DNA from 2 places in the Sinomonas soli genome. Region 1 is predicted to be linked to the other one. Evidence: riboswitches for the same ligand, from Rfam matches in the RefSeq annotation. Region 1 holds a riboswitch; the other holds the start of a gene.

Region 1 (4,205 bases):
GTGCACCGGTGCGCAGCCTCAACGTCGCGCGCAGTGACCACCGAGCCGGCGTCGTGACTGCTGAAGCGCAGGATGACGCGGTTGTAGCGCCAGTCCAAGTCCGGGTGGTGGTTGAGTTCCTCGGCGACCTCACCGACCGCGGCGATGAGCGCGAGCGCCTCCGCGGAGCTGGGCAGCCTGTACACGGTGGCCAGAGCACCGTTTACATGGCACCAGTCAGTGAGGCGTCCCAGCTCGTCCCGGATCTGTTCCTCGGTCAACGGCTCGCGTGCCATGGAAGTCAGGGTAGGCCCGGCAGCCGTCCGGCGGAACTGCTCAGAGGAACTGCGCGCGCCCCTCCATCGGGCTCGAGGCCAGGGCGTGCTCGCGCCTGGGGATGCGGCCGGCCTTCGAGGCAAGCCGCCCGGCCGCGACCGCGTGGCGGAAGGCCATGGCCATGCGGACGGGGTCCTGCGCCCGGGTCACCGCGGTGGCCAGGAGCACGGCGTCGCACCCGAGTTCCATGGCGAGCGCGGCGTCGGAGGCGGTCCCGATGCCCGCATCGAGGACCACCGGGACGCCGGCACGGGCCACGATGAGCTCGATGTTGTGGGGGTTGAGGATGCCCAGGCCGGTCCCGATCGGAGCCCCGAGGGGCATCACGGCCACCGCACCCAGCTGCTCGAGCCGTCGTGCGAGCACGGGATCGTCGTTGGTGTACGCGAACACCTTGAAGCCGCGGCCCACGAGCTGCTCGGTCGCATCGGCGAGCTCGATCGGATCGGGAAGCAGCGTGGTCTCGTCCGCGATGACCTCGAGCTTGACCCAGTCGGTCTCGAGCGCCTCGCGGGCCAGTTCGGCCGTGAGCACGGCGTCGCGCGCCGTGAAGCACCCGGCGGTGTTCGGCAGGACGCGGATCCCCCGCTCCACGAGCAGCTGGAAGAGGGAACCCTGCTCGGCGGGCGAGTAGCGGCGCATCGCCACGGTGGTCAGCTGGGTGCCGGACGCCTCCAGCGCCTCCCCCAGCCCGTCGAGGCTGGGCGCCCCGCCGGTGCCCATGATGAGCCGCGAGCCCAGGGGCACCCCGTCCACCACGAACGGGTCGTCGGTGAGCGCCGTGCTCCCGTGCTCGATGTGTGCCTGCGTCATCTCAGCCTCCCTGCATCGCTGTGACGAGCTCGACGGCGTCGCCCGCCGCGAGCGCGGTGGTCGCCCAGCTTCCGCGGGGCACCACCTCGGAATTGAGGGCGACGGCGACGCCGAGGCGGCCGCCGTCGGCCGGCCTGCCGTTGTCCCCCAGGGCCCGGCCCGTCGTGGCGGACACGAGGGCCAGCACGGTGGAGGGCTGCGGGAGCTCCCGCGGTTCGCCGTTGACGGTGATGCGGTCTGTCGCCTGCATCAGCTGCCTCCTCTCTCTGCCGCCGAGGCGGCCGGGATCCTCGCGGGCTGCGAGGCGAATCTGTCGGGCCGGAACGCATCCCAGCGGGGGTCGGCGCGCCCCTCGAGGAGCGCGCGGCACACCTCGGCCGCGGCGGGCGTGAGGAGCACGCCGTGGCGGAAGAACCCGGTGGCCACAATGAGTCCGGGCACGTCTCCGACCCGCCCGAGCAGGGGCGCATTGTCCGGGGTGCCGGGGCGTGCGCGGGCGGTGATCTCGGTCAGCTCCAGCTCGGCGACGGCCGGCACGAGGGCCTGGGCGTCGCGCAACAGCTCGTAGACCCCGCCGGCGGAGACGGCATCGGAGCCGTCCTCGCGCTGGGTCGCGCCGATCACCACGGTCCCGTCCTCGCGCGGGACCAGGTACACGGGGCGCCCCCGCACGAGCCCGCGGACGGTCGCCGTGACGAGCGGGCGGAGGGCCTCGGGCACCCGCAGACGCAGGATGTCCCCGTAGACGGGCCGCAGCGGGAGGGCCACCGGGAGGCCGCCGAGGTCGCGTGCGCCCAGCCCGTTGGCCACGATCGTCTCGGCGGCGCGCAGCTCGCGGCCGTCCTCGAGCACCACGCCAGCCACCCGCCCGGCGTCCCACGCGAGCGAGGCCGCGCGGGCCGGCACGAGGGCGTCCTCGCCGAGGCGGCGGAGCAGGGCCGCGACGAGCCGCCGGGGATCGACCTGGTGGTCGGCCTCGATCGTGAAGGCTCCGGCCACGCCCGGCGCCAGCAGCGGCTCGGCCTTCCGCGCCTCACGGACGGTGAGGGCCTGGACGGCGAGGCCGTGCGCCTCCTGGGCGGCCCTGAGGTCGGCGAACGCCTGTCGGTCGGCGGCGTCGGCAGCGAGGCACAGCGTGGGGGTGGCCAGATAGCCGCAGTCGGGGCCGGCTGAGGCGGCGAACTGCGGCCACCGCTGGGCGGAGTCGAGCGTGAGGGCGAGGAGGTCCTCCTCCTGGTAGTGGTACTCGCTGACCGCGGCGAGCATGCCCGCGGCCGCGTAGCTCGCGCCGGTGCCGGGCGCGGGGTCCACGACCGTCACGCGGCGGCCTGCGCGCGCGGCCTCCCAGGCGATGCCCAGGCCGACCACCCCGGCCCCGATGACGATGACGTCGGCCACCGCGCCCTGGATGCGCACCGCCGCGGGCGCGTCCGTGCTCTCCATGGTTCCTTCCCTCCGCCGGCATGACCCGGATCAGGTGCAGCGGTCGGCTCTGGCCCTCTCAGCCCGGGCGCAGTTCACACTGGCGGGCTCCCGCAGTACTGGGCACTAGTCTAGTTCCATGCTCCTCGCCGACGCCCAGCTGTACGTGTGCACCGATGCCCGCAGGGACCGCGGCGACTTCGAGTCCTTCCTGGACGCCGCCTTCTCCGGCGGCGTGGACATCATCCAGCTGCGCGACAAGCAGATCGAGGCCGCCGAGGAGCTCGAGCACCTCGAGGTCCTGCGCGCCGTCGCCGAGCGGCACGGGAAGCTGTGGGCCGTGAACGACCGGGCGGACATCGCCCTGCTCTCCGGGGCGCCGGTGTTCCACGTCGGCCAGAAGGACCTCCCGCTCCCGGCGATCCGCCGCGTCGTGGACCCGTCCGTGCTCGTGGGCCTGTCCACCAACTCCCCCGAGCTCGTCGACGCCGCCCTCGCCCATGCGCAGAGCCCCGAAGCGTCCGCCGGGGCGCGCCTCGACTACTTCTGCACGGGCCCGCTGTGGGCCACTCCCACCAAGCCGGGCCGGGCCGCCGTCGGCCTCGGGATCGTCGAGCACGCGGCGCGCCGCACCCGCGAAGCGCTCGAGGCCGGCCGCACGGTGCTGCCGTGGTTCGCCATCGGCGGCATCGACCACCAGAACGTGGGGCAGGTCGTCGAGGCGGGCGCGAGCCGCGTCGTCGTCGTCCGCGCGATCACCGACGCCGACGACCCCGCCGACGCGGCAGCCCGCCTCCGCGCCGAACTCCCCAGCCTCGCCCCCGCCGCACCCCTCGCATGACGACGATCGCGTACCAGGGCGAGCCCGGTGCCAATTCCCACATGGCAGCCCTCGAGGCCTACCCGGACGCCGCCACCCTTGCGTGCGCGACGTTCGAGGACGCGTTCGCGGCTGTCACCGGCGGTGAGGCCGACCTCGCGATGATCCCGATCGACAACACCGTCGCCGGACGCGTCGCGGACATCCACCTGCTCCTGCCGGACACCCCCCTGCAGATCGTCGGCGAGCACTTCCTCCGCATCCGCTTCAGCCTCCTCGGCGTCCCCGGGGCGACGATCGAGGGCGCGCGGGAGGTGCACTCCCACGTGCACGCGCTCGCGCAGTGCCGCGGGTTCATCCGGGAGCACGGCCTCACCCCGGTGGTCGCGGGCGACACCGCCGGCTCCGCGCGCGAGGTCGCCGAATGGGCTGACCCGGCCAAGCTGTCCATCGCCCCGCCGCTCGCGGCCGAGCGGTACGGGCTCACCGTCCTCGCGAGCGACATCGAGGACCAGCAGCACAACACCACGCGCTTCGTGGTCCTCGCCCCGCCGCGCGACTACCCGCAGGCCGACGGCTCCCAGTACGTGACGAGCTTCGTGTTCCGGGTCCGCAACATCCCCGCAGCCCTCTACAAGGCGCTCGGCGGGTTCGCGACCAACGGGGTCAACATGACCCGGCTCGAGAGCTACATGGTCGAGGGCCGGTTCGCGGCGACCATGTTCATGGTGGACGTCGAGGGCCACCCCGACGAGCCGGCGCTCGCCCGGGCACTCGAGGAGCTCGAGTTCTTCTCGACGCAGCTGCGCATCCTGGGGGTCTTCCCCGCCCACCC
Region 2 (4,205 bases), on a different contig from region 1:
CGGCGAGGGCCCGGACCATGGTGGAGGGCACCGCGAGGAGGCTGTCCGAGGAGACGTCGACCATGGTGAGCTCGTAGTCGGCGCCGGGGGCGTGCACCGCGGTGCCCACCAGGGAGCCGAGCTGCTCGATCTCGTAGTCCGAGACGCCGGGGATCCTCAGGCCCCCGGTGTCCTCGGCGTCGCCGCCGTCGAGCCGGGAAGCCCGGGCGAGCGCGTCGGCGTGCGTGGAGACGAAGATCTCGGCGAACGGACTGGGAGCGGACACGTCTTCCCCCTCTGTGGGCGCTGGACTGCGGTTCGGGCTGCAGGTGCCCGCGGCGGCCGCGGACTTTCCGAGCGTAGCGCAGGGAACGTCAGGCGTGCACGGACGCCATGCGGATCTGGTTCCGCCACGGATCCTCGAAGCGCAGCTCGGCGCCGGTGTGAAGGGTGGCGACGCCGGCCATCTTGAGCCGGTCCGCGGCCGCGAGGACGTCGTCCTGGGTGCCGACCCTGATGAGGACCTCGCCGAGGCCCAGCGTGTCCTTGCGCGGGCCGGCGCCGCGCGAGTTCCACACGTTCATCGCCATGTGGTGGTGATAGCGGCCGGCCGAGACGAACAGGGCCTGGCCGTGCCAGCCCGAGGTCTTCTCGAAGCCGAGCGTGTCGACATAGAACTTCTGCGCCGTCTCGACGTCGCCGACCTGGAGGTGGACATGGCCGACGCCGGCCTCCGCCTCCCGCTGCCCGTCGAGGGACGCCTCGGTCAGGTTCTGGTTGAGGAAGGCCTGCGGGGCCAGCGGCAGCGAGTCCATGACCACCTGGCCGGCGTTCCACTGCCAGGTCTCGCGCGGCTTGTCGAAGTAGAGCTCCACGCCGTTGCCCTCGGGGTCGGTGAAGTAGAACGCCTCGGAGACGAGGTGGTCGGCGCTGCCGGCGAAGAGCCGGGGATCGTACTGGGCCGCGGTGGCGACGGTCGCCGCGAGGTCCGCGCGGCGCTCGAACAGGATGGCGGTGTGGAAGAGCCCGGCCTCGCCGCGCCCGGGGATCTGGAGCCCCGCGGCGGGGCTGAGGTGGATGACCGGCACGCCCTGGCGGCCCAGGTACACCCCGCCGAGCGACTCGCTGATCGGCACGAGGCCCAGGGCGCGCTCGTAGTAGTCGAGCATGAGCTTCATGTCGCCGACCTTGAGCATGACGGTGCCCATCGCGAGGTCGGCCGGAAGCAGGTCTCCGGGGGCGGGCTGGGTGGGGGCGGCGGATGTGGTCACGGGGGCTCCTTGGCTGTCGGGGTCTGCATCAAGCGTACGTTTACTTGAAGCTTCAATCAAGCCTCGGTATTCCCTAGATCGCGGCAGCCTCCGCTGCCCCGGCGATCCGCTGCCCGTCCCGCAGCACGTGCAGCGGGGCCGCGAGCGTCCCGACGTCGGCTCGGGGGTCCTCCCTGACGACCACGACGTCCGCGGGGTCGCCCTCGGCGAGGCCGGCGGCTCCCAGCCATCCGCGCGCGGCCCAGCACGCGGCGTCGACCGCGGCGGCCGGCCCGATCGCCGCGGCGAGCTCGGCGACCTCGTCCGCGATCCGCCCGTGCGCGATCACCGTGCCGGCGTCGGTTCCCGCGTAGATCCGCACCCCGGCATCGTGCGCTGCCGCCACGCGCTCGTGCCGGCGTTCCCACAGGGCGCGCATGTGCGCCGCATAGCGAGGGAACTTTGCGTGGCCCTGGGCGGCGATGTCGGGGAAGGTCGCGATGTTGACGAGCGTCGGGACGATGGGGATGCCGGCCTCGGCCAGGCGGGGCAGATGCCGTTCCTGCAGGCCCGTCGCGTGCTCGAGGCAGTCGATCCCGGCGTCGATGAGGTGGTCGATGGTCTCTTCCGCGAACGTGTGCGCGGTGACGCGGGCCCCCTCGGCGTGCGCGGCGGAGACAGCCTCGCGGAGCACGGCGGGCGGGAACGCGGGCGCCAGGTCGCCGGCGCCGCGGTCGATCCAGTCGGCGACGAGCTTGACCCAGCCGTCGCCGGCCCGCGCCTGCGCCACGACGGCCTCCACGAGGTCCTCCGGCTCGAGCTCGAGCGCGAGGCCCCTAAGGTAGCGACGGGACCGCGCGAGGTGGCGACCGGCGCGCACGAGGCGCGGGACGTCGTCGCGCGCCTGCAGCCAGCGGGTGTCGGTGGGGCTGCCGCAGTCGCGGACCAGGAGGACCCCGGCCGCCGCCTCGGAGCGCGCGTGGGCGAGGGCCGCGGCGTCATCCGGCGCGCCGCCGGGCACCAGCCCCACGTGGCAGTGCGCGTCCACGAGGCCGGGGAGCACCCACCCGCGCAGGGTCGTGGCCGCCGGTGCCTCGGGGCGGCGGAAGGTGATCCGCCCGTCGACGATCCACGCCTCCGGCCGCTCGTCGGTGGGGCCGGCGAGGACGGGGCCGCTGAGGTGGACAACGTCATGCATGACGCCAGCCTAACTGCCGTGCTAGGGTCCAACGCGTCCACACGGGTGCCCTCGCAAGGGCTGAGATCAGGCTGACGCGGCCTGCGACCGTCGAACCTGTCCGGGTCATGCCGGCGTAGGAAGTGAGGGCTCAGCGTATGAGCACATCTGGAATGGAACAGCACCCCGCCCACTCGCTCGCGTTCCTGACCGACGACGGGCACGGCCTCCGGGTCCCCGTCACGGAGATCGCACTCGACGATTCGCCGGGGGGCGAGGCGAACGCACCGCTGCGGGTCTACCGGACGTCGGGCCCGGGCAGCGACCCTGTGGTGGGCCTTCCGGCGTACCGGGCCGAGTGGGTCGCCGAGCGCGGCGACGTCGAGCCGTACGCGGGCCGCGAGCGGAACCTGCTCGACGATGGCCGCTCCGCGGTGCGGCGCGGCGAGGCCTCGGCCGAGTGGAAGGGCGCCAGGCCCGTGCCGCTGCGGGCCAAGCCCGGCCGGCGCGTCACGCAGATGCACTACGCGCGGGCCGGCGTCGTGACCCCCGAGATGCGCTTCGTGGCGCTGCGGGAGAACTGCGACGTCGAGCTGGTGCGCTCCGAGGTCGCCGCGGGGCGGGCGATCATCCCGAGCAACATCAACCACCCCGAGTCGGAGCCGATGATCATCGGCAAGGCGTTCCTGGTCAAGATCAACGCCAACATCGGCAACTCGGCGGTCACGTCCTCGATTGCCGAGGAGGTCGACAAGCTCCAGTGGGCCACCAAGTGGGGCGCGGACACGGTGATGGACCTCTCCACCGGCGACGACATCCACACGACCCGGGAGTGGATCATCCGCAACTCCCCCGTGCCGATCGGCACGGTGCCGATCTACCAGGCCCTCGAGAAGGTCAACGGCGACGCGTCCGCCCTCACGTGGGAGGTCTTCCGCGACACCGTGATCGAGCAGTGCGAGCAGGGCGTGGACTACATGACGATCCACGCGGGCGTGCTCCTGCGGTACGTGCCGCTGACCGCGGAGCGCGTCACGGGGATCGTCTCCCGCGGCGGCTCGATCATGGCCGGCTGGTGCCTCGCCCACCATGAGGAGAACTTCCTCTACACGCACTTCGACGAGCTCTGCGAGATCTTCGCGCAGTACGACGTCGCGTTCTCGCTCGGCGACGGCCTGCGCCCGGGCTCGACGGCCGACGCGAACGACGCGGCGCAGTTCGCCGAGCTGGACACGCTCGCCGAGCTGACCAAGCGCGCGTGGGAGTACGACGTGCAGGTCATGGTCGAGGGACCGGGGCACATCCCGTTCCACCTGGTCCGCGAGAACGTGGAGCGGCAGCAGGAGCTGTGCGACGGCGCCCCGTTCTACACGCTCGGCCCGCTCGTGACCGACGTCGCACCGGGCTACGACCACATCACCTCGGCGATCGGCGCCACCGAGATCGCGCGGTACGGGACGGCGATGCTGTGCTACGTGACCCCCAAGGAGCACCTCGGGCTGCCGAACAAGGACGATGTGAAGACCGGCGTGATCACCTACAAGATCGCTGCCCACGCCGCCGACCTCGCCAAGGGCCACCCGGGTGCGCACGAGCGTGATGACGCCCTGTCCAAGGCACGGTTCGAGTTCCGGTGGAAGGACCAGTTCTCGCTGGCGCTCGACCCCGCCACGGCCGAGGCCTTCCACGACGAGACGCTCCCGGCCGAGCCCGCGAAGACCGCGCACTTCTGCTCGATGTGCGGTCCGAAGTTCTGCTCGATGCGCATCTCCCAGGACATCCGCAACGAGTTCGGCTCG

What was found. A riboswitch is a leader RNA that binds a small molecule or an ion and turns the genes downstream of it on or off. The one in region 1 is predicted to bind thiamine pyrophosphate.
Region 2: linked by a shared signal. The riboswitch ahead of thiC (phosphomethylpyrimidine synthase ThiC) and the one ahead of thiO (glycine oxidase ThiO) in region 1 are both predicted to bind thiamine pyrophosphate.

Annotation. Positions count from the first base shown of each region.
Region 1 is NZ_BAAGSN010000004.1:218,370-222,574, reverse strand. Features, by position in the region: gene ACYVKZ_RS04400 (4a-hydroxytetrahydrobiopterin dehydratase) at 1-275, opposite strand, end outside; gene ACYVKZ_RS04395 (thiazole synthase) at 316-1,128, opposite strand; gene thiS (sulfur carrier protein ThiS) at 1,130-1,378, opposite strand; gene thiO (glycine oxidase ThiO) at 1,378-2,571, opposite strand; TPP riboswitch at 2,562-2,675, opposite strand; gene thiE (thiamine phosphate synthase) at 2,690-3,391, shown strand; gene ACYVKZ_RS04375 (prephenate dehydratase) at 3,388-4,205, shown strand, end outside.
Region 2 is NZ_BAAGSN010000003.1:291,538-295,742, reverse strand. Features, by position in the region: gene ACYVKZ_RS02525 (hypothetical protein) at 1-265, opposite strand, end outside; gene ACYVKZ_RS02520 (VOC family protein) at 354-1,187, opposite strand; gene ACYVKZ_RS02515 (amidohydrolase family protein) at 1,324-2,427, opposite strand; TPP riboswitch at 2,459-2,566, shown strand; gene thiC (phosphomethylpyrimidine synthase ThiC) at 2,565-4,205, shown strand, end outside.